DNA from 2 places in the Oceanobacillus caeni genome. Region 2 is predicted to be linked to the other one. Evidence: a T-box and tRNA genes for the amino acid it is inferred to sense, from the RefSeq annotation. Region 2 holds a T-box; the other holds one or more tRNA genes.

Region 1 (11,826 bases), on a different contig from region 2:
CCCTTCATCATTCACAAAACGAAAAGTATGAACGCCGAAACCTTCCATCATCCTGAAACTTCTAGGGATAGCACGATCAGACATAAGCCACATCGTCATATGGGCCGACTCTTGATTCGCGACGACAAAATCCCAATACGTATCATGTGCAGAACTAGCCTGTGGCATTTCATTATGTGGCTCCGGTTTAATGGCGTGGACAATATCAGGAAATTTGATTCCATCTTGAATAAAGAAGACGGGCATATTATTCGCAACTAAATCATAATTTCCTTCTTCCGTATAAAACTTCGTTGCAAACCCACGCACATCCCGAAACGTATCCGACGATCCACGATTTCCAACTACCGTTGAGAAACGGACAAAAACCGGCGTCTTCACAGTTGGATCCTGTAAAAACTTTGCTCTTGTATACTGCTTCATACTCTCATAAACTTGAAACTCTCCGTGCGCTGCATACCCACGTGCATGTACTACTCGTTCAGGAATTCTTTCATGATCAAAATGCGTCATTTTTTCACGAAAATGAAAGTCCTCCATCAAAGTCGGTCCACGTACACCTGCTTTTAACGAAAATTCATCCTCAGACACCTTTAGTCCTTGATTTGTTGTTAATTTTTCCCCTTTATCATGGACACGAAAAATTTCCAATTGTTCATCCTTCTTATTTTTTCGATCATTAGTCATTAATCACAATCCTCCTCCCAGTAAATAGTATGAACGCCTATGATAAAGGGTGATAAAACAACAGTGTAAAAGATTGACAGATTGCTAAAAACAGATTATATTGAATATATTGGTTAACAACGATTCCATAGCTCAGCTGGGAGAGCACTACCTTGACAGGGTAGGGGTCGCTGGTTCGAGTCCAGTTGGAATCATCTGAAACAAAAGCCTGAATCTCTTGTGAATCAAGGGGTACGGGCTTTTTTTATAGTCCAAAAATAGTATTAGTTTTTTGAAATAGAAAAAGACGATCCAGCTTAGATCGCCTTGTTTTACTTGCAGCATATAGTGAATTATGTTTCAACAATTGCACCGATAGTTGAATACCGAGTATTATTTCATTCTTTCCAAAATTAAATAGTCCTTCGTTTTAAATATCATTATATCGTGTTTCTCTGCAAATCCAATTAAATGTTCATACGCTTCTTGAGGTTCAAGTACAGATAATCTAATGTTGATTCCTTTTTTCACCTTTATAATTGCAGACTTTTTAGCCCACCCGACACGTATCAATTTCAGTTGATTTACTTGGCCTGGGTAAATTTCCTTTTGAATGATAGGTTTATTAAATAATAATATTTCATATATTAAATGGTCGGTGTGGATGGTAAATTTAAAACGAAAAGAAGCTAACCCTATTGCGATTAATAAAATGAATAAGAATAGCGATAAAGAGCGTCCGTAATAAGTTGACAATACATCCCACAATATAATAATAAATATAGTACTAAAAATTGATATCCTTTGCGAATTTATATTATACTCCACCGGAATCCCCCTCTCCCAAAGAAAGAATCAATTTACTAAACTATCCCACTGTCTTAGTAAAAATAGAACGCCACAGGAACATTGTTAAATTAAAAAACTATTTTTTCTAACAAGACCCTCTTAAAAATTACTGCAATACTATTAAGTTTTTTCTTCACCTGTTGGAAATCTAAAATCAAGAATATAATAAATAGAATAAGCTGAATAAGTCCATAAAAACCTAAAAATCAAGAGAAAACAGCTACATCTTAAGCTAATATCTTAGAAAGAAACATCGCCAATGAATGTGCCACCATAATATATGTATATAAGTTCTAAATCTATATTTTTCAATAAAGCCATAGACCATTATACAGATTGCTATTTTTTAATAATACTTCGCTATTACTTAAATCCTTCTCTCCAATAATATTTTGTGTTCATTTTAACACCTCTTATCCTATTAACCTGCCATTTAGCACAATAGAAGCTGTCTAATCGATAACTCATTCGTTCTTTAAGGCACCAGTACCGGAACTAAAACAGCAGGCTTTGAAAATGCATAATGATTATAACTAATGTAGATAAAGATCCTGCAAACAATAAAGTTATCATTTTTCGCCAGTTTATCTCTTTTGAAGATTTTACAGATTCTCGAGACACCGTAACCCATATTGCCATAGATACTATAACTAAGATGAAAATAACTTCTTTGGACATCTTTGACACCTCCATCATTTTTATTAATCAACGTACCTTATGTACGAATTAGAAAAATTAAAGTTTCACTATTATGGAATGTTGCCAGTAGATTATTTAAGAAACCAGATTCATTTTATTCAATTAGATCGTGTAATAATAGTGATTGTTGTGTTTTTTATTAGCTTTTCAGTTTTTAATCAGAAACAATAAGAGGTTTCTTGCATTCGGTCAAACGTGGGTAGATTGAAGCGGTGCAATCTTTAGGATATATTTTTCTTCCATACGTTAAGGAAGGTAATTGTACCTCAAGCCCTTGTTGAAGCCCTCCCTGATATAATGAGCCTGTTTTTAGTTATTATAAAAGCTTTATCCTTTGCGAACTTTATTATTAAAGAAAATAATACAAAATGATGATACAGTAACACATACGTCAATGAGTGCCGGAATACAAGGAGAAAATCAATATTCCGCAACTCATACAGCCAATACATACACTATGCCTGAAAAGTAAGTATCAAATTGTTCAATTAAAAAAATTAGATGATCAAATTAGGCATTTACTAGATGCTTTTCTCGTTTAAAGAGTTCATACTGTGATAATGTTTTAAATTAAATAGAAAGTCTAATCAAAATTAAAATGATACATGCTAAAAACAATGAGACTGGGACATAACTAGCCAAAAAAAGTAAAATAAAAAGGTTCCAAGCAATAAAAAATTTACTTGGAACCTTTTTTGTGTTTTTTTCCATCTTCCGCCACTATTTTACCGTCCATGGCGGCGTTTTTTCTCAAGTTAACCGCCACCCATGCAAATGCTAATTCATTTTTCACCATCTGTTTTCCCCTAAAGGAAAAACGGGTAAAACCCAAATTAGCCTTCAGAAAACCAAACACTGGTTCTGCGTCAATTTACGTTTTCCGTAAATTTCACCAGTTTTCTCGTCTGAAAGCTTCGTGCGTACATATTCTTTTTGGAACTCCCACTTTTCATTCATGTAGACCGTTCGGTTGTTCCCTTCTTTTGCTTTCGTGCATAAATCGCGGAGTGGACAGCCCAAATAGTCCTCACATTTTTACACTTTAAATTCACTGGTGAATCCGTACCTGTCTGTTCGTTTGGAATGATGGCTAAACCGTACTTTTTTACGACCAGAAAACGCGGATTGCGTATACCCACACAAAATGATTTTCAACATCATACGAGGATGGTACGCAGGACGCCCGGTTTGTCGTACGAAGTCCTCGAAAGCCTCTTCCGGAATACTCTCGACAAGATCATGGATCGCAAAGGCAATATCGTTTTCTTTCAATTTAATTTCTAAATCTAGTGGCAAAACTACTTGGTTCATGGTATAATGTTTAAACATAAGGACACCTCCAAAATTATTGTTTGCTCACTTTAATTTTATCAAAAGGTGTCCTTTTTGGTTACTAAAATAACGTTAAAAAAAGGCGTGGGGTCTACACTTTTTTAGTGTAAACTCCAACGCCTTAATTTTTATTTACTGGAGTTTTTTCCCAGCTTCTTCTAATACACCTTCCTTAAACGGAGTTCAAATTATTAATAAACAAGGTAAAAATAGACCACATAATCTAATAGACTAAGCCACTCTACTAAACTGCCAATTTATGACTCCTTATCTAAGGATTACACCAAATAATTAAATAAGGAATAACTAGTAATATAAAAAATATGAAAAGGAAAAAAATAAAATTAGGGATATAATAACCCTAATCCAGGTCAATTTTTTACTTATCCCTGCTTTATTTTCCAAGTAATTAATATACCCAATCGTTAATATAAAGCCAAAAATTATAAGTGCGTATCCTGTATTATCATTTTCTTTAATCAGATACCTTATTGCAGCTAAAATAATCAGTATGGTTCCAATTGTCCCCAAAACCATATTGAAATACAAAATTCGTTTATCTTCTTTCAATATCGATACCTCCTTCTTCCAATAAAATTTTCTAGTATTATATTTCAATAATATTGTGAAATAGAAACAAACGGCCCGGTTCGGATTACCTTGCTTTACTTGCACCAATTGTGAATTAGTGTTATTCCCTATTATTTATATTTAGCGACTTATAAAAGGAAAAAACCACAGTAGAAAGTCCAATTCCAAAAAGAATGCTACCAGTCACTAAAAAATTATTTGTCTTCGCCTTTACCTTAAATTCATAATCCATTGTGTCAATGTTATCTAAAGTAGCCAACAAACCATTAGTTAAGGTTGTTCCAAAATCATCACTAAAAAAAATAAGTATCAGTCCAATAACTCCTAGCAACGCACCTAAAATCATTAAACCTTTTATTTTATCCTTCCTCATATTCTTGCTCCTCCTTGATACTTCTTTTTTAACGCCACGCCATTTAGCTAGAATTCTTTGTAATGTAATATTAGCATGATATTTCAATTACTTATTAAAAATATTAGTTACTAATTTGACAGATTACCTTAGCAAGCTGCACAAATTATCTCCGTTAATAACAAAAGTCCGAATCTCTTATACAGAGCTTCAGACTTTGCTTAATACCCCTTCCTCAATCGAAGTTCAAATTTATTAATAAACAAGGTGAAAATAGAACACAAAATCCAATAGACGAAAGCCGCAGCAACAAACGCCTCGATATAGCTAAAATTATAAGCACCTAACAATTTTGCTTGTCCAAAAATATCTACAACCGATATTAAATACGCCAAGGATAAAGCTTTTATAATAACTAAAAACGAGTTCATGATATCAGGGAGCGCCTCAACAAGGGCTTGTGGTATAATTACCTTCCATAGCGTATGGAAGAAACCATATCCTAAAGATTGCGCTGCTTCAATCTGCCCGCGTTCGACCGAATGCAAGGAACCTCTTATTGTTTCTGATTGGAAAACTGAAAAACTAATAGAAAATACGACAATAACTGTTATGACAGGATCTAACTGATGAGGATTAAAATCTATACCCATCAACGATACAATATATTGAACGATAAAAGGTAAAGAGTAATATCCTAAGTATAATAAAACAACATTAGGCGTACCCCTTAAAAAAGATTGGACTACTGTAATAATAGTAAAAAGGATTGGTATTTTCTTTCGTTGGATAAGAGCCAGACATCCCCCCATAAATAGGGATAGTATTAGGATAATAACTGCCAATAGCAACGTTTGAGGTACAACCTTTAAAATGCTGAAAAAGTCTTCAATTAAAACATCTAATTGAAACATTTAATTAGGCTACCTCCTTCGTTGACCCATTATATGGAAGTCTTTGTTTTCTTCTCTCTAAATATTTAATCATTTGTTCGGATAACATGGAAACGATCCAATAAATAATTGCAATTAATAAATAAATTTCAATTTGGTTCATTCCATAATTACTGGAAATTATAATATTAGCAAGCCCCATTATATCCACTACACCGATTGCAAAAATCAAAGAGGTATCATGGATTAAATAAATAATAGCATTACCTAACCCCGGGAGCGCTATTGGGGCTACTTGTGGAATAATAATACGGTATAATTTCTTAAAAGGCGAAAATCCCAAGCTATCTGCTGCCTCATGTTGACCACGCTCTACCGCTAAATAAGCAGGGCGAACAACCTCCGACATATAGGCACCATTATAAATAATTAGAGTAATTATAGAAGCAGTCGTTGGGTTCATATCATTAATATGAATTCCCATTAATGCTAATACTACTGGTAAACCATAATAAATTAAAAATAATTGTAACAAGATTGGGGTACTTCTTGTGAAAGAGATGTACATTCCCATTATGGGGTTAAGCAACCTGACTTTCTTAATTCGAATTGCTACGACCAAAACGCTTAACAGAAAACCACATATGGTTGAAACAACAATAATTAATAATGTTATCGGAAGGACGCTTAAAAATTGGGGGAGTATCTCCAACATAAAGGTAATATCCATTTTAGTAACTCCTCCTCCCTTCCATTAATTCGCATCATTCATATTGAAATACATCTTCCCCATAGTATTTTACGGATAGCTCAGATAGTGTGCCATCTTCTTTCAATTCCGCTAGCGCTTTACTAATTTCCTCATTCAACGCTTCATTCTCTTCGGATTTATGAATCAGAAAATAAGTTGGAAATATTTTTACTGGCTCTGTTGTATGAATTTTTAACCCAGCCTGTTCAATAATTTCATTTTGACCTAAATTGGACGGTAAAACTAAAGCATCATATTTTCCAGATTCAACTTCCTTCAATCGATCCGCATAGGAAATACCACTGTCTGAAGTTTTAAATTCAATTTGGTTATCCGGATTTTCTTCATTATATTCAGTTAAAAAGTTAAAAACCCCTCCAGATGGGTTAGGCGGAGAAATATTCTTTCCAACTAAGTCTTCAAGTGTTTCAATATCTTTATTTTCTTCGTTTGTATAGATCTTCATCAAACTTGCCCCATTACTTTCGGAAGGTATTAAATATTTTTCTTCACGTTCCTCACTTAAGAACAAGCCTTGTGCGATTAAATCATATTTCCCTGTGTCTAATCCTACCTCTGCGGCACTATCCCCAACTCCTACAATATGAAACTCATAATCTTGTAATTTTTCATCTACTTTACGCAATATCTCAACTTCATAACCAGTTAGTTCACCATTCTCCGTATAACTTAACGGCTTTGCTGCAGGTGGTACGGCCACCTCAATTGTTCTAACTCCCGCTTCAGAACCTCCGTCTCCTGAAGCACCATCACTTCCACAAGCACCAAGTAGAAAAATTAAGCTCACCAATCCTATAAAAACAAATACCTTTTTCATAAAACCCACTTCTCCTTCCCTTTTTAGTTCTTTCTAGTATAAAATTGATTTAAAAATTCTCTTGTTCTCTCATTTGATGATTGGTTAAAAATTTCTGTTGGAGTCCCCTCTTCTACTATCTTTCCTTTATCCATAAAAACAACTTTTGTTGATATATTTTGCGCAAAGGACATCTCATGTGTAACTAGCACAATGGTTATTCCTGATTTGGCAACGGCTTCAATTACTTTTAAAACTTCCCCAACTAATTCGGGATCAAGAGCCGATGTTGGTTCATCAAATAGGATGACTTCGGGTTCTACAGCTAATGCCCTTGCAATACTAACTCTTTGCTGCTGGCCACCCGATAGTTGAGAAGGATAAGCATTTATTTTATCTATTAAACCAACCTTCTCCAATTCCTCCATACTTTTCTCATAGGCAGCTTTTTTTGATTTTTTTTGCACGACCATTTGCGCTTCCATCACATTCTCAATCACTGTTTTATGCTTAAAAAGATTGTACTGTTGAAATACCATCGCCGTTTTCCGACGGATTTTTAAAATATCTTTTTTCCGAATGGATTTATAGTCTAGGTGAACATCTCCTAATGTTATTTCTCCATCATCGGGTTTTTCCAAATAATTAATACATCTTAATAATGTTGTTTTACCTGTACCACTAGGACCAATTAATGTAACAACATCACCTTTGTTTACGGTTAAATTAATCCCCTTTAAAACTTGCTCATCATTAAAAGATATTTGCAGATTTTTTAATAATAGCATTTTATGTGTACTCACCTCCATAAACATTTAGTGACCCACTCAAGTTATCTTAATATGTATTCTTTACATATATTTCAATATTGTAATTTATTCTAAACACATAATTACTATCTGTCAACTTGGTTTTGATTTTTGATTAAAATATTCGCTATTATACAATTTATTGTATTAGACAAAAAGTTTGAGATTTCTTCAAAGTGGTGAAATAATAAACTATAATTCCAACTAAATTGATTAATTAACACAAAATGGAGGGATATGATGAATTTATTAAAACTAAGCAGTATGGACGAAAGAATAAATTTATTATCCAAAACAGTGAAACCTTTTAAGGAACGGGCAAAAGAACATGATGAAAATGCCAGTTTCCCTTTTGATAACTTTAATGACCTGAAATCAATTGGTTATCCAGCACTAACATTACCTAAGCAATATGGTGGGTTAGGAATCTCATTATATGAAATGCTAAGATATCAAGAAATAATTGGAAAAGCAGACGGTTCGACAGCCCTTTCCATCGGTTGGCATATGGGCATTATGAAACACCTTGGTGAAACCCAAGCATGGGATGAAAATAAGTATGCTTCGGTAGCTCAAGATGTGCTTAAGTCAGGTGCATTACTTAATAATGCTGCATCTGAACCAGCTACCGGAAGTCCTACACGCGGTGGCCAACCCGAAACGTATGCAACAAAAGATAGTTCAGGATGGACAATTAACGGTCGTAAAACATTCACAACACTATCTCCAATTTTAAGTTATTTTGTTGTTAGTGCTTCAATTGATGGTACGGATGAGGTAGGGAATTTCTTAATCAAACGAGAGAGAAAAGGAGTGAAAGTAGATGAAACCTGGGACTCTATCGCAATGCGTGGTTCAGGAAGTCATGACTTAGTATTAGAGAACGTTCATGTAGACGAAGATGATCTTGTACAAAAGTTAACTCCAGGTAAGAAAAAACCTGCTGGATGGCTATTACATATACCTGCATGCTATCTTGGAATCGCACAAGCTGCACAAGAGTCTGCCATTACATTTGCTACAACATATTCACCGAATAGCATTAAAGGCACCATATCGGAATTGCCAAATATTAAGCAAAAAATAGGTGAGATGGAACTTCTGATTTTAGAATCTAAAAACTTCCTTTATTCGATTGCCAATAAGTGGGATGAAAGTGATGAGGTTACAAGATTAACGATGGGACCCGAATTGGGTGCCGTTAAATTATCAGTTGTTAATAAAGCTTTGGAAGTAGTTGACTTAGCGATGAGAATTGTTGGTGCAAGAAGCTTATCACAAAAAAGTGATCTCCAACGTTATTATCGTGATGTACGTGCTGGTTTACACAATCCACCGATGGACGATATGATTATTATGCAGCTTGCTGGAAAATCTATCTCTGATAAGGTCGAATAAATGCCAAAAACCAATCCCCGGTTTCCAAACCGGGGATTTAACAAAATTTATTTGAGTTGTACCTCTATCTCCATTTCATTTAAAAAGTACCTTTATTTAACCTTCGTTGCAATTCTTTTACTACTAATGAAGATGGTCTGCTTAAGGCGCCGTCAACCGGGGTACCGAGATATCTTTGTAATTTTCGTATGGTCTCTGGTCCTAAATAACCATCTGCATTAGCACCAATTTTCTTCTGTAACGCTTTAATAACTAAACTCCCGCCAGAACCAAATGTGACACCGTCATATAACGCATTTGTCACGCTATTTCTCAACTGCTTACTTATCACACCATCTACGACTGTGCCTAATGCTTTTTGTAATGCTCTCGTAGTTGATGGACCCCATTTACCGTCTACAGTTAAATTAGCTTTAGCTTTAGGGGCAGGAGCAGTAGCTGGTTGAGATTTAGCATTAGCTTTTGTTTTAGGAGCGGGAGCAGTAACTGTTTGAGATTTAGCATTTGACTGTCCTGTTGGTTTAACTGCTGCGGTTCCTTTTTCAACATCCATTTTGAACTGTGCTCTAGAAATGCCAAAGGATGCTAGATAAGCATATGGGTCACTGTGAACTGTACCACCAATATTCCTTCTTATCCAATCGTGTGTTTTAATCCCTTTATCTGTAACCCTTGAACCAGTATCTAACTTTATCGGTATTCCTGCATCATTAGCAAGCTTTCGTAATAACCATACATATGCAGCGTAATCTTTTTTAAACGTTTCTATATTATTTGTTCTCGCTAATTCTACTTGAGCATAAGCATAGGGATTGGCTTTCGGACCAGCTCCATACTGTAATCTACCCACTTCAGCTACTTGAACAATTCTTCCTCCACCGCCAACCCAATGGGAAACAAAAGCGTTTTTCCAATTTCTAGTCATGAAATTAACTTCTCTTTCCAAAGAACCTGGTGTGACATTGCTAGGATTACCAGAATCATGAGCAACTATAAAGTTAGGAGCGATTAAACTTCTTTGGTTTAGCCCCGGGATGATTTTCTTCTGAATATTATAAGGCATTCAAATCCTCCCTCCTTTACTATATATCTATTTTTTCGCAATCCTTTTCGATTGGTCGAATAAACCACTTCTGAGAAATCCAATCATTAGCCCGTACATAATTTTTTTAATAAGTTTCCCTTGAAAAAAAATATCCCTGCTACTAAGCCAAGTAACAGGGACATAACGAATAGGTAAAAAAATAAAAGTCGTTTAACCATCAAAAATGACAGTTAAACGACTTTTTTATAAGTATTTAATTCCGAATCATATAATCAAATGCACCTAAAGCGGCTGTTGCACCTGATCCCATGGAAATGATAATTTGTTTGTATGCACTATCTGTACAGTCACCTGCTGCAAAGATTCCAGGAACATTTGTAGCGCCTGTCTTATCTACAACAATTTGACCGAATTTATTAAGTTCAACTTCACTATCTTTAAGGAATCCTGTACTTGGCACTAAACCAATTTGTACGAATACTCCTTCTAACTCAATATGATGTTCTTCCTCTGTTTCACGGTCTACATAACTAATACCGTTTACTGTTTCATCACCTGTAATTTCTTTTGTTGCTGCGTTTTTGATAACAGTAACATTAGGTAGACTGTAAAGACGATCTTGAAGTACGGAGTCTGCTTTAAGCTCTGGTAAAAATTCTAGTACCGTAACATGTTTGACAATACCCGCTAAGTCAATTGCAGCTTCGATACCAGAATTACCTCCACCAACAACAGCTACATGTTTACCTTCAAATAACGGACCATCACAGTGCGGGCAGTAGGCAACCCCTTTAGTTTCATATTCTTTTTCACCTGGGACACCTATGTTACGCCACTTAGCTCCTGTTGAAAGGATAGCCGTTTTACTTTTCAGAACAGCTCCATTTTCCAATTCTACTTCAACGAAATTATCTTTCTTCTCGATGTTTTTAACCGTTTGTAGATTCATTATATCAACATCGTATTCTTTCACATGTTCTTCAAGGCTAGCAGCGAGTTTCGTTCCTTCTGTATGTTTTACACTAATAAAGTTCTCAATAGCTGCTGTGTCTAGGATTTGGCCACCGAAACGTTCAGCGACAATACCTGTACGAATTCCTTTACGTGCGGCATAAATCGCAGCACTAGCTCCAGCTGGGCCACCACCTATAACAAGCACATCAAATGGATCTTTATTTTCTAACTCTGATGCATCCGGACCACTACCAAGTTTGGCAAGAATCTCTTCAAGTTCCATACGTCCATTACCGAAGGATTCCCCATTTAAGAAGATGGTTGGCACTCCCATGATGTTTTTACTATCTACTTCGTCTTTGAAAGCTCCACCCTCAATCATGGTGTGAGATATGTTAGGGTTTAGAACACTCATAATGTTTAGTGCTTGTACCACAACAGGACATTTTTCACAGCTAAGGCTGACATATGTTTCAAAATGATATTCGTCTTCAATTGCTTTAATTTGGTCAATTACTTTTTGTTCTACTTTTGGTGTACGGCCACTTACTTGAAGTAATGCTAACACAAGTGAAGTAAATTCATGACCTAACGGAACACCAGCAAAAGTAATTCCAGTGTCTTCCCCAATACGATTCACACTGAAGCTTGGCGTTCTTTCTAGTTGTGT
Region 2 (11,826 bases):
TTAAACAATAGAATGATAGAATTATAATACATTGCTGTATCCATGATATTTTCTGGCACTAATGGGGTAAAGGCTAAAAAAAATAAAAGCAGGTGTATGATTACGTGCTGAAATGGCCCCGCTACCGTTACAAGTGCTTCTTCTTTTATAGAACGATTGCCGTGTTCATCTGTATCCAATACCCCTCCAAAAACCCACAACATGATTCCCCGTATTCGCCATTTAAAATGCCTTGCCATCAAAAAGTGGCCCAGCTCATGAATAAAAACGATGGATAAAATAATAGACAAATCGATAAATGTTCCAGTGATAACAGAAATGATAATGAAAATAATTAATATAGGGTGTAAATGAATTTTAGGTAAAATATTAAGGCTTTTCATCAACCTGAATCACCTGGACTGGATCAATAAATTTATTATCCTTTTCGATTGAAAAATAAACCATTTCATTATCACTAGATGGCTGAAATGTTCCCAATGGTTGATTGTTTACAACGAATTGGTATAAATGAACATCAATATCACTTAAATAACCATAACTAGATGTAGTTCCATCTGCATGCTGTACAATCACGGTTTTCTCAGTTTCTTTATCTTTTCCAGCAAATATGACAATTCCATCACGTAATGCGGAAACCTCCGTTGTTTCTTCTGGAGCAATTTTTATTCCTTTCCCGTTTACATGAAATGACTCTGTTATATTCCCACTAACTGGAAGCGCCATTGTTTCCGCTGCTTGCGTTTGCGGGGGTAATTCTGGTGAAAAAGCTAAAGGGTTTCCAAATGTATCACGATACCATTCATTTACTTGTGCAAAAGGAAATTCCTTTGTAAGAGCACCGCTTGTCCATTGTTTAGGCGCATCAAGAGCTTCGGAATCCGTGTTTTGAAGCAATGCTACTCCTAAAAATAACATAACAGACAACATTCCCTTTAAAATAAAACCAGTCACCAAGGTTCCCTTTTTTTCCGATGGACTTACTTCTTCTGAAAAGAAAGGATAAAAACCATGCTTTTCTTCGTCTTGCGGAAATGCTGGATAAATCTTTTTCATATCACTTCCTTTTGAAATCGAACCCCTTAACTTCTTACGTTTTTCAATTGCCTTTCTAACTTTCTTTACTCCTCTATCCATAAGCCTCACTATCCTTCATAAACATTTGTACAAGTATATGTGACTTTAAAGGACATATGAAGAAAAAATAAAAAAGATGCAATGAAAGTATTCATTACATCCTTTAAATTAGGATCTTATTCCAAAAAATTTCTTCACTTTTTGAAACATACCTTTTTCATTTTCTAATGATTGTAATGGGACTGTTTCCCCTAAAATTCTACGTGCAATATTACGGTAAGCTATGGATGCCTTCCTATTTGGGGTTAAAGCAACCGGTTCCCCTCTATTGGATGCTTTAATAACTTCTTCATCATCTACAACAATACCAATTAAATCAATAGAAAGTAATTGAACTATATCATCAATATCAATCATGTCACCAGATTTCACCATATGGTTCCGAATACGATTGATAATGAGCCTTGGCGAATCCTTCATTTCCTCTTTTTCTAGTAAACCAATAATCCGGTCGGCATCCCTAACGCTAGATTTCTCTGGTGTTGTAACAACTATTGCTCGATCAGCTCCTGCAACAGCATTTTGAAATCCTTGCTCTATACCAGCAGGACAATCAATAATTATGTAATCATACTCTTGTTTTAATTCCGCTATTATCTTTTTCATTCCTTCTTGTGTAACAGCTGACTTATCACTAGTTTGCGCAGCAGGAAGCAATGATAAATAATCAAAACGCTTATCCTTAATAAGTGCTTGCTTTAATTTACAACGTTCTTCTATAACATCGACGATATCATAGATGATGCGATTTTCTAATCCCATAATAACATCAAGATTTCTTAAGCCAATATCCGTATCTATTAAACACACTTTTTTCTCCATTAAAGCTAGAGCTGTTCCTATATTAGCCGATGTAGTAGTTTTACCAACACCGCCCTTGCCAGAGGTAATAACGATTGCTTCACCCATTCTGTACTCTCCTTTCAAATCTGCCCAATTCTTTACTCTTATGTAAAAGAATTTGCAGCCTGTCAATGATGATCTTGTCTTGTTCCTCATCTACAAGACCACACTCCATATACACGCCCTCGGATTCATAGTCAGGAGCCCGACTAATATAGTCAGCTATTCTAAGCTGCGACGGTTTCATATAAGAAGCTACGATACAAGAGTTACGATCGCCTTCTACACCTGCATGAGCAATTCCAAATAAACTCCCCATGATATAGATATTTCCAGTCGAAATTACCTTCCCTCCAGGATTAACATCACCAATTAAGAGTAAATCACCTTTTACCTCTAATTCTTGACCCGATCGAACGATACGATTAATAACTTTTATTTCACTATCTTCTTTCCATTTTAAAGCATCTTCTTTTCTAATTACCTCGGATTCAATGGAATCAATTTGAAAACCATTAACCTCATTTATAATTTCACTGAGTTGTCTATCTTGATCATCTTGTAAATAACGGTTACCTAATTTAATTTTAACAGATACAATGGGATCCTCTTTTTTTGGTTTATTTTTTTTTATTTTCTCATGAAGCTCCTTAATGGCTTCACTAAAAGAACATGTTTCGTCAATAAAAAGAGTTAGCCCTTCCCTCGTTCCTTTTATTGTGATTAATTGTTTCTTATCTTGCACAATAAGTTCACCTCATTAATCCTAGCCATTTGCCTATCTATTTTGGCGGATAAATATATCTATCAAACTAATCCCAGCTTAATTCACTTCCCCATTTATTAAACCTTTTAACTAACAAGAAATATATTATAATAAAGAATACTATATTCAAAAGTACCGTTGGAAGTAAACGGTTCAACCAGTAATGCTGCCAGCTGAACGTAATAACCCCAACTAAATCATAAATAAATGTAATTAATAAGTCACTAACAACAAGTCCAAGAATACTGAATAGAAGAGTTACGAAAAAATTTCCATGAAGGAATTTTTTAGAAACATGAACCATATATATAACTATACCATAGGAAAACATGTATACACCTAAAATACCAGTATAAACAATGTCTATTAATAAGCCGAATATGAGTGCATAAATAAGAGCATTATAGGAATTTCCTCTATCAAAGAACATCTCTATTAAGATTAAAACGATTAAAATCCAATGTGGTACAAACATTTTATCACCTAACACAATACTAGATGGTAGAAAGTTTATAGCCACACCTTCTAAAATAAGAAACAGAAAGAGGAATAAAAGGATATATATTCGTTTCATTCCTCTTCCTCCTCTCCAACATCTGTTTCTGTTGCATCACGGTCTAATACCATCACATGGTTAATATCATATAAATCAGCAGCTGGTTCCACTAATGCTGTTCTAGTTAATCCATATTTATCTGGTACTACGTCTTTTACTTTTCCAATGACAATACCCGCTGGGAATACTCCCCCCATACCGGAAGAAACGACAAGTTCATCTTTTTTAATATTTTTGTCTGACTCTTTAATAATTCGGAACATTAAAGTGCCTGTCTCCTTATCGAACCCTTCAACCATCCCAAAAATATCTTTACCTTTGTCACGGGAGATCATGGCGGATATACGGTTAAATTGGTCAAACCCAGTTAATAATTGCACTTTCGATGTGTATTGCTGTACGGTTTGAATTTTTCCAACCATTCCTTCAGCAGTTCTTACAACCATGTTTTTCCTAACTCCATGTTGTTTTCCTCTGTTGATAGTAACCTCGTCTAACCAGCGTTCCGGAGATCTTGAAATAACGATGGCCGGAATTGTACGAAAGTCCCTTAATAAATCGGATTCCGTTAATTCAAGTTGATCTCTTAGTTCTTTATTTTCATCTTTTAACTCTTGAACTTCATAAATTAAACCTTTATACTCTCCCAATTGCTCTCTTAATACTTGGTTTTCACTATACGTATTTTTAATATCATCAATATTAGTAAATATGTTGGTGAAAAATGTTACTGGTACATGAACAATGTTTTGAACCCATCCTACGGTATCATTAATAATTTGTTCAGCAATCGTAACATTTTCCCTATCTCTTAAGGAATACCCAATTAATGCTACTAGCACAATAAATCCAATTAAAAAAATTAATAAACGTTTATTTCTAAAAAATGGCATTACTACACCCTCTTAATTTGTAGATGGACGAGAAGATACATTTGGATGGGAACGAAAATGCTTCATAAACTCTAAAGATTTTCCCGTACCAATTGCCACACTATCTAAAGGATTTTCCGCAATAAATATTGGCATCTTAGTCTCATCGCTTATTACTTTGTCTATGTTTTTTAATAATGCACCTCCACCAGATAAAACAATTCCACGATCCATTATATCCGCGGCTAATTCAGGTGGGGTTGTTTCCAATGTTGCCTTCACGGCTTCAACAATGGAATCCACTGTATCTTTCAGGGATGTCGCAATTTCTTTTGAAGTAATTGTTATAGTCTTTGGTAAACCAGTTATTAAATCTCGTCCTCTTATATCTAGTTCGGCATCTTCTAACTGATTATTTGCAGATCCAATTTCCATCTTAATGGATTCTGCAGATCTTTCTCCAATTAATAAACTATATTGTTTACGTATATAATTAATAATTGCTTCGTCCATATTATCTCCAGCTACACGGATGGATTGACTAGTTACAATTCCACCTAACGAAATAACCGCTACCTCAGTTGTTCCTCCGCCAATATCAACAATCATACTGCCAGTTGGTTCCCAAACCGGTAAGCCAGACCCAATTGCAGCTGCAAAAGGTTCAGAAATTGGAAAGGCCTCTTTTGCACCAGCTTGTTTTGTAGCATCTATTACAGCCCGTTCTTCAACCATTGTTATCCCAGAAGGTACACAAACCATAACATTAGGCTTTCTAGCAAATAACGAACGATTTTTCATCGCTTTTTTTATGTAATATTTCATCATTATAGAAGTCGTATCGTAATCAGCAATAACACCATCCTTCATCGGGCGAATAACAGAAATATTCCCTGGTGTACGACCAATCATATTTTTAGCAGCTATTCCAACTGCCTCTACCTCACCAGTTTCATTATTTTTTGCAACGACAGATGGCTCTCTAACTACTATCTCTTTTCCCTTCACAAAAACTAATGTATTGGCAGTACCTAAATCAATTCCGAAATCCTGTGAAAAGCTCAATTGTCCCAAATATATCTTCCTCTCTGGTTCCTTCATCAACGTATAACAGATTAACTATATCGATTAAATTTGGAAGATGCAAACATTCCTGTTTTTTCATGCAAAACCGTCATTACATCTTAAGAAGCGCCAAATTCAATATAACATCGAAAGAGGCGCTACATTTTTAGTCTATATAATTATACGAAAAAAATTCTAAATTGGATAGTTATAAATACCCTTTTTCTTTTAATGATATAAATTTTCTATCTCCAATAATTAAGTGATCTAAAAGTTCTATACCAATCATCTTTCCGGATTCAACTAATCTTCTAGTAACATGGATATCTTCTTGTGACGGTGAGGGGTCCCCCGAGGGATGATTATGCGCTACAATGATAGAGGCTGCGGATCTTTTTACTGCTTCTCTGAATACTTCTCTTGGGTGAACAATTGAAGCGTTTAGACTTCCGATAAAAATAGTTTGTCTATGAATGACTTGATTTTTTGTATTAAGAAATAAAACAACAAAGTGCTCTTGTTTTAGGCTTCTCATTTCTTCCATAATATAATCCGCTCCGTCATCTGGGGAACGAATAATATATTTGTCATCTGGTTTATATTGATTCATTCTTTTACCCAACTCTATTGTAGCTAATAGCAGTACACCTTTTGCTACACCTATTCCCTTTATTGCCATCAATTCTTCGATAGTAGCATCAGTTAACAATTTCAATCCTTCAAAATGCATTAATACCCTATTAGACAATGTTATTACCGATTCTTCCTTCGTACCACTACCCAATAGGATGGCAAGTAATTCTTGATTAGATAAATGTCCTGCTCCATGCTTTAATAAACGTTCGCGTGGGCGATCTTCTTTAGGCACATCTTTAATCATAATAGTCTGTCCCGACATTTTAAAACCCCCTTACAAGTATATAGTCACCATGATACTTGACTTTCGGAGTTTCATACAAGTTACTAAAAAGTAAATTTTGAAGTTGTACACCTATAGAGAAACTAAAAAACTGGAAGGTTTTTTTAAAATTGAACCATTTATATTTGTTAAAACAAAAAAACAGACAATCTTTATTAACTGCCTGCTTTATTGATTACTTTTTCATATTCAAACATTAAATCTAGTAAATATTTTTGCCCTTTTAACCCGGAATCAGATTTCAATTGTTCGATACGATTAACTAGTGGCTCCAATTTGTCAGAACTATTGACTTTTGGTAATTCTGCCCAATTATCTTTGGAAATGTTATCCGATTGCTTTACATTATCTTCCCATTTTTGTTGAAATGCTAATAGCCATTCCTGCTCATCTTTGGTTAAACCAACATTTCCTTGTTTCGTTTCCCATTCTTTTATATACAAGTCATGCTTATCATCTAGCTGACTTACGATAGATTCTGCCTGTGCCTTTGTTTCAGCGATACCTAATAATAGGAAATACTGACCATCTCGGTTCCAAATCATAACTGGTAAACCACTATTCGAAAAATTTTTCGCCCAATTTTCCGCATTCTTTTTCTCTGAAAAAACACCTGCTTGTAAAACAAAACCATGTAACGATTCTAAGGTGAAATTTGATGTTTCTGCAGTGTTCGCAGAATTATCTTCATTCGTTTTTTCTTTATCATTATCTGCTTGGGTAGCTGAGGGAACACTTGATGAATCTTGATTATTAATACCGTCTTTTACGTCGATTAATACTTGAAACATGATTACACTTAAAATACCACCAATTAATATAGCAGAAACAACCGCAGTTAAAATCGATTTTAATAAAGGATTTTTACTAGTTTTCTTATGCGGCGTTGCTTCTGTTAGGACTGATTTTCTTTCAAATGTTTTTATCGGATCATCATCTGACTCGTGAAGGGTAGCAGCTGATTCACGCTTAGAAGAATTGATATTTTGTTTTGGGTATTGCTTGATTACTTTTCCGTTCTCTTTGATAATGATTTGCTTCTTCTTGTCCATTGGTATCCCTTTCCTATGCTAGAGTCGTTTATCCCACTCTAGCATAGTACAATTAAAAAGTAAGACGAATGTTGTCACCCTAGCAAATAATCGTATGTCATAATATACTGTTTTTCGACATAGAACAATGGCGCTGGAGCCGGACGTGGTTATTTCTATATCTAAGTGAGCCACAGCCATACAAATTTTATAATTTCCTGGACAACGAAAAGAATAGGGAATAGCGTACATCCGCTATTCCCTATTCTCATTAATTTTGTAATTCCTCAAGTCTCGTTTTTACTTTTGCTTGCTTATCCAAATAATCCTGCTCTTTCCGTTTTTCTTCGTCAACTACTGCTTGTGGAGCTTTATTTACAAATCCTTCATTAGCAAGTTTCTTCTGAACACGCTCTACTTCTTTATTCCATTTTTCAAGTTCTTTCTCTAAACGTTTTATTTCTTTATCAAAATCAATTAAACCTTCGAGCGGTAAATAGATTTCTGCTCCTGTAACTACCGCAGTCATTGCTTTTTCAGGTACATCAATATCTTTAGCAATAACCAATTCACTAGGATTACAGAAATGTTCTAAGTACATTCTATTTTGTTCTAATTCTCTTAAAATATTTTCATCCTTAGCTTCAACTAGCATCTTAATGGATTTAGACATTGGCGTATCTACTTCAGCACGAATATTACGAACAGATTTAATGATGGCAACTAGTCGTTTCATCTCGTTTGAAGCTTGCTCATCATGAAAGTCCTCTCTTGGTTCTGGCCAACTAGCTACTGTAATGGAATCCCCTTGATGAGGAAGTTTTTGCCAAATTTCCTCGGTAATAAATGGCATAAATGGATGAAGCATACGCATGATTTGATCAAGTACATATGCCAACACAGAGCGTGTTGTGTTTTTCTTCTCTTCATCCGATCCATATAATGGTATTTTTGCCATTTCGATATACCAGTCACAGAATTCATCCCAAATGAAATTATACAAGTGACGGCCAGCTTCACCAAATTCATATTTATCTGTATTCTTCGTTACATGTTCGATTGTTTCATTCAATCTTGTTAATATCCATTTATCCGCAAGTGATTTTTCACCGGATAAATCAATATCTTCATAAGTGAATCCTTCCATATTCATTAAAGAGAACCTAGAAGCATTCCAAACTTTATTCGCGAAATTCCATGTAGATTCGACTTTTTCCCAATAAAAGCGCAAATCTTGACCTGGTGTCGAACCGGTTAATAAGAAGTATCTCAACGAATCTGCACCATATTTATCGATAACATCCATTGGGTCAACCCCATTACCTAAGGATTTACTCATTTTACGACCCTCTGCATCACGAATTAATCCATGAATTAAAACATCCTTAAATGGTCTTTCTCCGGTAAATTCTTTAGATTGAAATATCATCCGTGCTACCCAGAAGAAAATGATATCATATCCCGTTACAAGAACATCCGTTGGGAAGTAACGTTTAAAGTCTTCCGATTCTTCATTAGGCCAGCCCATTGTAGAAAATGGCCAAAGTGCTGATGAAAACCAAGTATCTAACACATCTTCGTCTTGTCTCCAATTTTCAATATCAGCTGGAGCTTCTTTTCCGACATACACTTCGCCAGTTTCTTTATGGTACCAAGCAGGAATTTGATGCCCCCACCATAATTGACGAGAAATACACCAATCACGAATATTTTCCATCCAACCTAGATAAGTTCGTTCAAATCTTTCGGGTACAAAATTCACCTTTTTATCTTGATCTTTTTGCAATTCAATAACTTCGTCTGCTAATGGTTGCATTTTAACAAACCATTGAGTCGATAAGTATGGCTCTACAACCGCTCCGCTACGTTCAGAGTGACCAACTTGATGGACACGTTCCTCAATTTTGAATAGTACTCCCATATCTTGAAGATCTTTCACGATTTGTTTCCTACATTCAAATCGATCCAATCCTTGATATTTTCCAGCATTTTCATTCATGGAACCATCTTCATTCATCACGAGAATACGTTGTAAATTATGTCGATTACCAATTTCAAAGTCATTTGGGTCATGCGCAGGTGTAATTTTAACTGCCCCAGAACCTAACTCCATATCCACATATTCATCAGCCACTATTTCTATTTCTCTACCCACAATTGGTAAAATGACTGTTTTACCAATTAAATGTTTATATCTATCATCTTTAGGATGGACAGCAACAGCTGTATCCCCTAGCATTGTTTCAGGACGAGTAGTAGCTATTTCAATCGTCTCATCACTATCTTTTATCGGATATTTCATATGATAGAATTTACCATGTATTTCTTCATAGATTACCTCAATATCGGATAGAGCCGTTTGAGTGGTTGGGTCCCAATTGATAATATATTCACCACGATAAATAAGCCCTTTTTCATATAATTTTACAAATACTTCTTTTACCGCATCTGATAATCCTTCATCTAATGTAAAGCGTTCACGGGAATAATCTAGGCCAAGTCCAAGCTTTTCCCATTGCGAGCGGATAAAGTCAGCATACTCTTCTTTCCACTCCCATGCTTGTTCTAAGAATTTTTCCCTACCTAAATCATAACGACTTCTTCCTTGTTCTTTCAATTTAGCTTCTACTTTTGCTTGGGTAGCAATCCCCGCATGGTCCATTCCCGGTAACCACAATACATCATACCCTTGCATACGTTTCATTCGGGATACTGTATCCTGCATCGTTGTATCCCAAGCATGTCCTAAATGTAATTTCCCAGTCACATTTGGTGGTGGAATAACAATAGAATAGGGTTCTTTTTCCGGATCATTTGTCGCTTCAAAGAACTTACCGTCTAGCCAAAATTGGTAGCGCCCTTTTTCTACTTCCTGAGGATTATATTTTGGTGGAAGATTTGAATATTCATTATCACTCATAGTATTACCTCCTAATACTTTTTGTCTTATGTAGGACTAAATGTTTCTACTTACTTTTCGTGGCAAAATAAAAACCCTTCCATCCATAAAAGGACGAAAAGGATTGATTTTCGCGGTACCACCTTTGTTTATTAATTCCAAAAATTGAATTAATACACTTCATTCACATAACGGCATATTACCGGCTTCTTCTACTGCAAGTTCAAAGAAGCTGCATCATGGGCGACCTTCCAAAATAAGTATTCCTAGGAAATTTTCAGCACTAGATTTCCCTCTCTGAAGGTATTATTTTGTACTCTTCCCAATCACTGCATTTGATTAATACTATATATTATCCATATTTTATAGCTTAGTTTATCTTTCGTCAAATTATATATTCCTATTTTTTCACAAATATGGTGTAAGTATACATATTATATAGTGATTCTTCATTAGTGGGGTATTTACTACCCTTATCCCATGGAAATAATAAACAATTTATTGTGGAAAATGAGGTGATTATAATGGGTAGATATTATCGATATAAGTTACCACCGTGGGCAAGAAAATGTGTTTTTATTTTAGAAAGAGTGACATTGCCCATTTTACTTTTTCAACTCATTCGGACAATTTTCTTTCCATCCTTTTTCGATTTAATATTATTAGGGATTTTAATCGGGATTTTAATATGCTTTTATTTACGGTGGATTTAAACTTCTAAATCATCTAAATCTAACGTTTCATATTCTTTCTCTATAAACGCCGACCATTGTAATCCAAAAATAATTTTTCTGTATTCATATTGAATGTTTGTTACGTGTTGTATCATTGATAAATTACGTACACCACTCACATAGTCATTAATATTTTGTATATAATTCGTTGGCGAAAGTAAATAAATGGATAAAAATTGAAGTTCTGGTAACGTTAATTCATTAATATCTGTGTAGGAGGAAAAGTTGTCAATATAAAGTTCAGTAGAAGGATTGAAACTACCAATTTCATTTTGAAAAAATAAGATCAGGTCCATAACAGGATTATCAAAACGCGCAGATTCCCAGTTAATAAAGTATGATTTTTTAATATGTGAATGGTCTAATCTATGATGACATAGTGAAGAACTCCATGTTAAATTATCTTCCTCATGGTCATTTATAAAGCGATTAATTCGTTTATCCACTTCAACAAATGCATATTCTATGTCACGAAAATGAGTACAGACAAGCAGCTCAAACGGAGACATATACTGCTTTTTTTCGAATTGGTGAATAAATGTGAGTAATTGCTTTCCCATCTCCCTACAATAGTTTTGAAAAGAAAAAAATGGATTGGAAACCGTTTCTATATCTATTTTTTGAATCCGTTTCGTTTTCCAATGTAATTTTGCCAACGATTCATAGAAGTTAGAAACCCAGTTCATATCCCTTTCTCTATTTGTATCATTAATCCAGGGAGACAAATAAAATATGGATTGTTCATGACGATAATACAAATTACCTTCTTTTGTTAAATATACTGGTAGCACCATATCAAGATTTTGGGTGTTTGAATATCGATAAATCGTTTCCCATTGTTTCACCATGTCTTCTGTTAAACCACTTCTTTTTAACGCGTATTCTCTATTATAATCTTTAATATAATAGAGTTGAGATGTTACTTGATTGATCTTTAGTGGATGGATATTATACGCAGCAAGTACATTATTAATATTATCCGTCATTATACCACCACCTTATAG

What was found. A T-box is a leader RNA that pairs with one kind of tRNA and senses whether it is charged. The one in region 2 lies ahead of ACFQ18_RS02850 (valine--tRNA ligase), so its partner is inferred to be a tRNA-Val.
Region 1: it has a tRNA-Val gene. The T-box ahead of ACFQ18_RS02850 (valine--tRNA ligase) is inferred to sense a tRNA for this amino acid. The anticodon was not compared.

The regions. Positions count from the first base shown of each region.
Region 1 covers NZ_JBHTKV010000023.1:1,486-13,311, forward strand. The annotation lists gene ACFQ18_RS14090 (catalase) at 1-687, opposite strand, end outside; tRNA gene ACFQ18_RS14095 (tRNA-Val) at 809-881, shown strand; gene ACFQ18_RS14100 (hypothetical protein) at 1,060-1,494, opposite strand; gene ACFQ18_RS14105 (hypothetical protein) at 2,011-2,193, opposite strand; partial or broken gene ACFQ18_RS14110 (transposase) at 2,823-3,543, opposite strand; gene ACFQ18_RS14115 (hypothetical protein) at 3,853-4,116, opposite strand; gene ACFQ18_RS14120 (hypothetical protein) at 4,238-4,510, opposite strand; gene ACFQ18_RS14125 (amino acid ABC transporter permease) at 4,711-5,403, opposite strand; gene ACFQ18_RS14130 (amino acid ABC transporter permease) at 5,408-6,112, opposite strand; gene ACFQ18_RS14135 (transporter substrate-binding domain-containing protein) at 6,147-6,971, opposite strand; gene ACFQ18_RS14140 (amino acid ABC transporter ATP-binding protein) at 6,995-7,738, opposite strand; gene ACFQ18_RS14145 (acyl-CoA dehydrogenase family protein) at 8,000-9,157, shown strand; gene ACFQ18_RS14150 (peptidoglycan-binding domain-containing protein) at 9,237-10,220, opposite strand; gene ahpF (alkyl hydroperoxide reductase subunit F) at 10,456-11,826, opposite strand, start outside.
Region 2 covers NZ_JBHTKV010000002.1:60,424-72,249, forward strand. The annotation lists gene ACFQ18_RS02805 (site-2 protease family protein) at 1-383, opposite strand, end outside; gene ACFQ18_RS02810 (M23 family metallopeptidase) at 370-1,137, opposite strand; gene minD (septum site-determining protein MinD) at 1,246-2,046, opposite strand; gene minC (septum site-determining protein MinC) at 2,039-2,725, opposite strand; gene mreD (rod shape-determining protein MreD) at 2,793-3,320, opposite strand; gene mreC (rod shape-determining protein MreC) at 3,317-4,195, opposite strand; gene ACFQ18_RS02835 (rod shape-determining protein) at 4,208-5,248, opposite strand; gene radC (RadC family protein) at 5,448-6,137, opposite strand; gene ACFQ18_RS02845 (SPOR domain-containing protein) at 6,314-7,210, opposite strand; gene ACFQ18_RS02850 (valine--tRNA ligase) at 7,461-10,109, opposite strand; T-box leader at 10,196-10,427, opposite strand; gene ACFQ18_RS02855 (protein kinase family protein) at 10,798-11,808, opposite strand.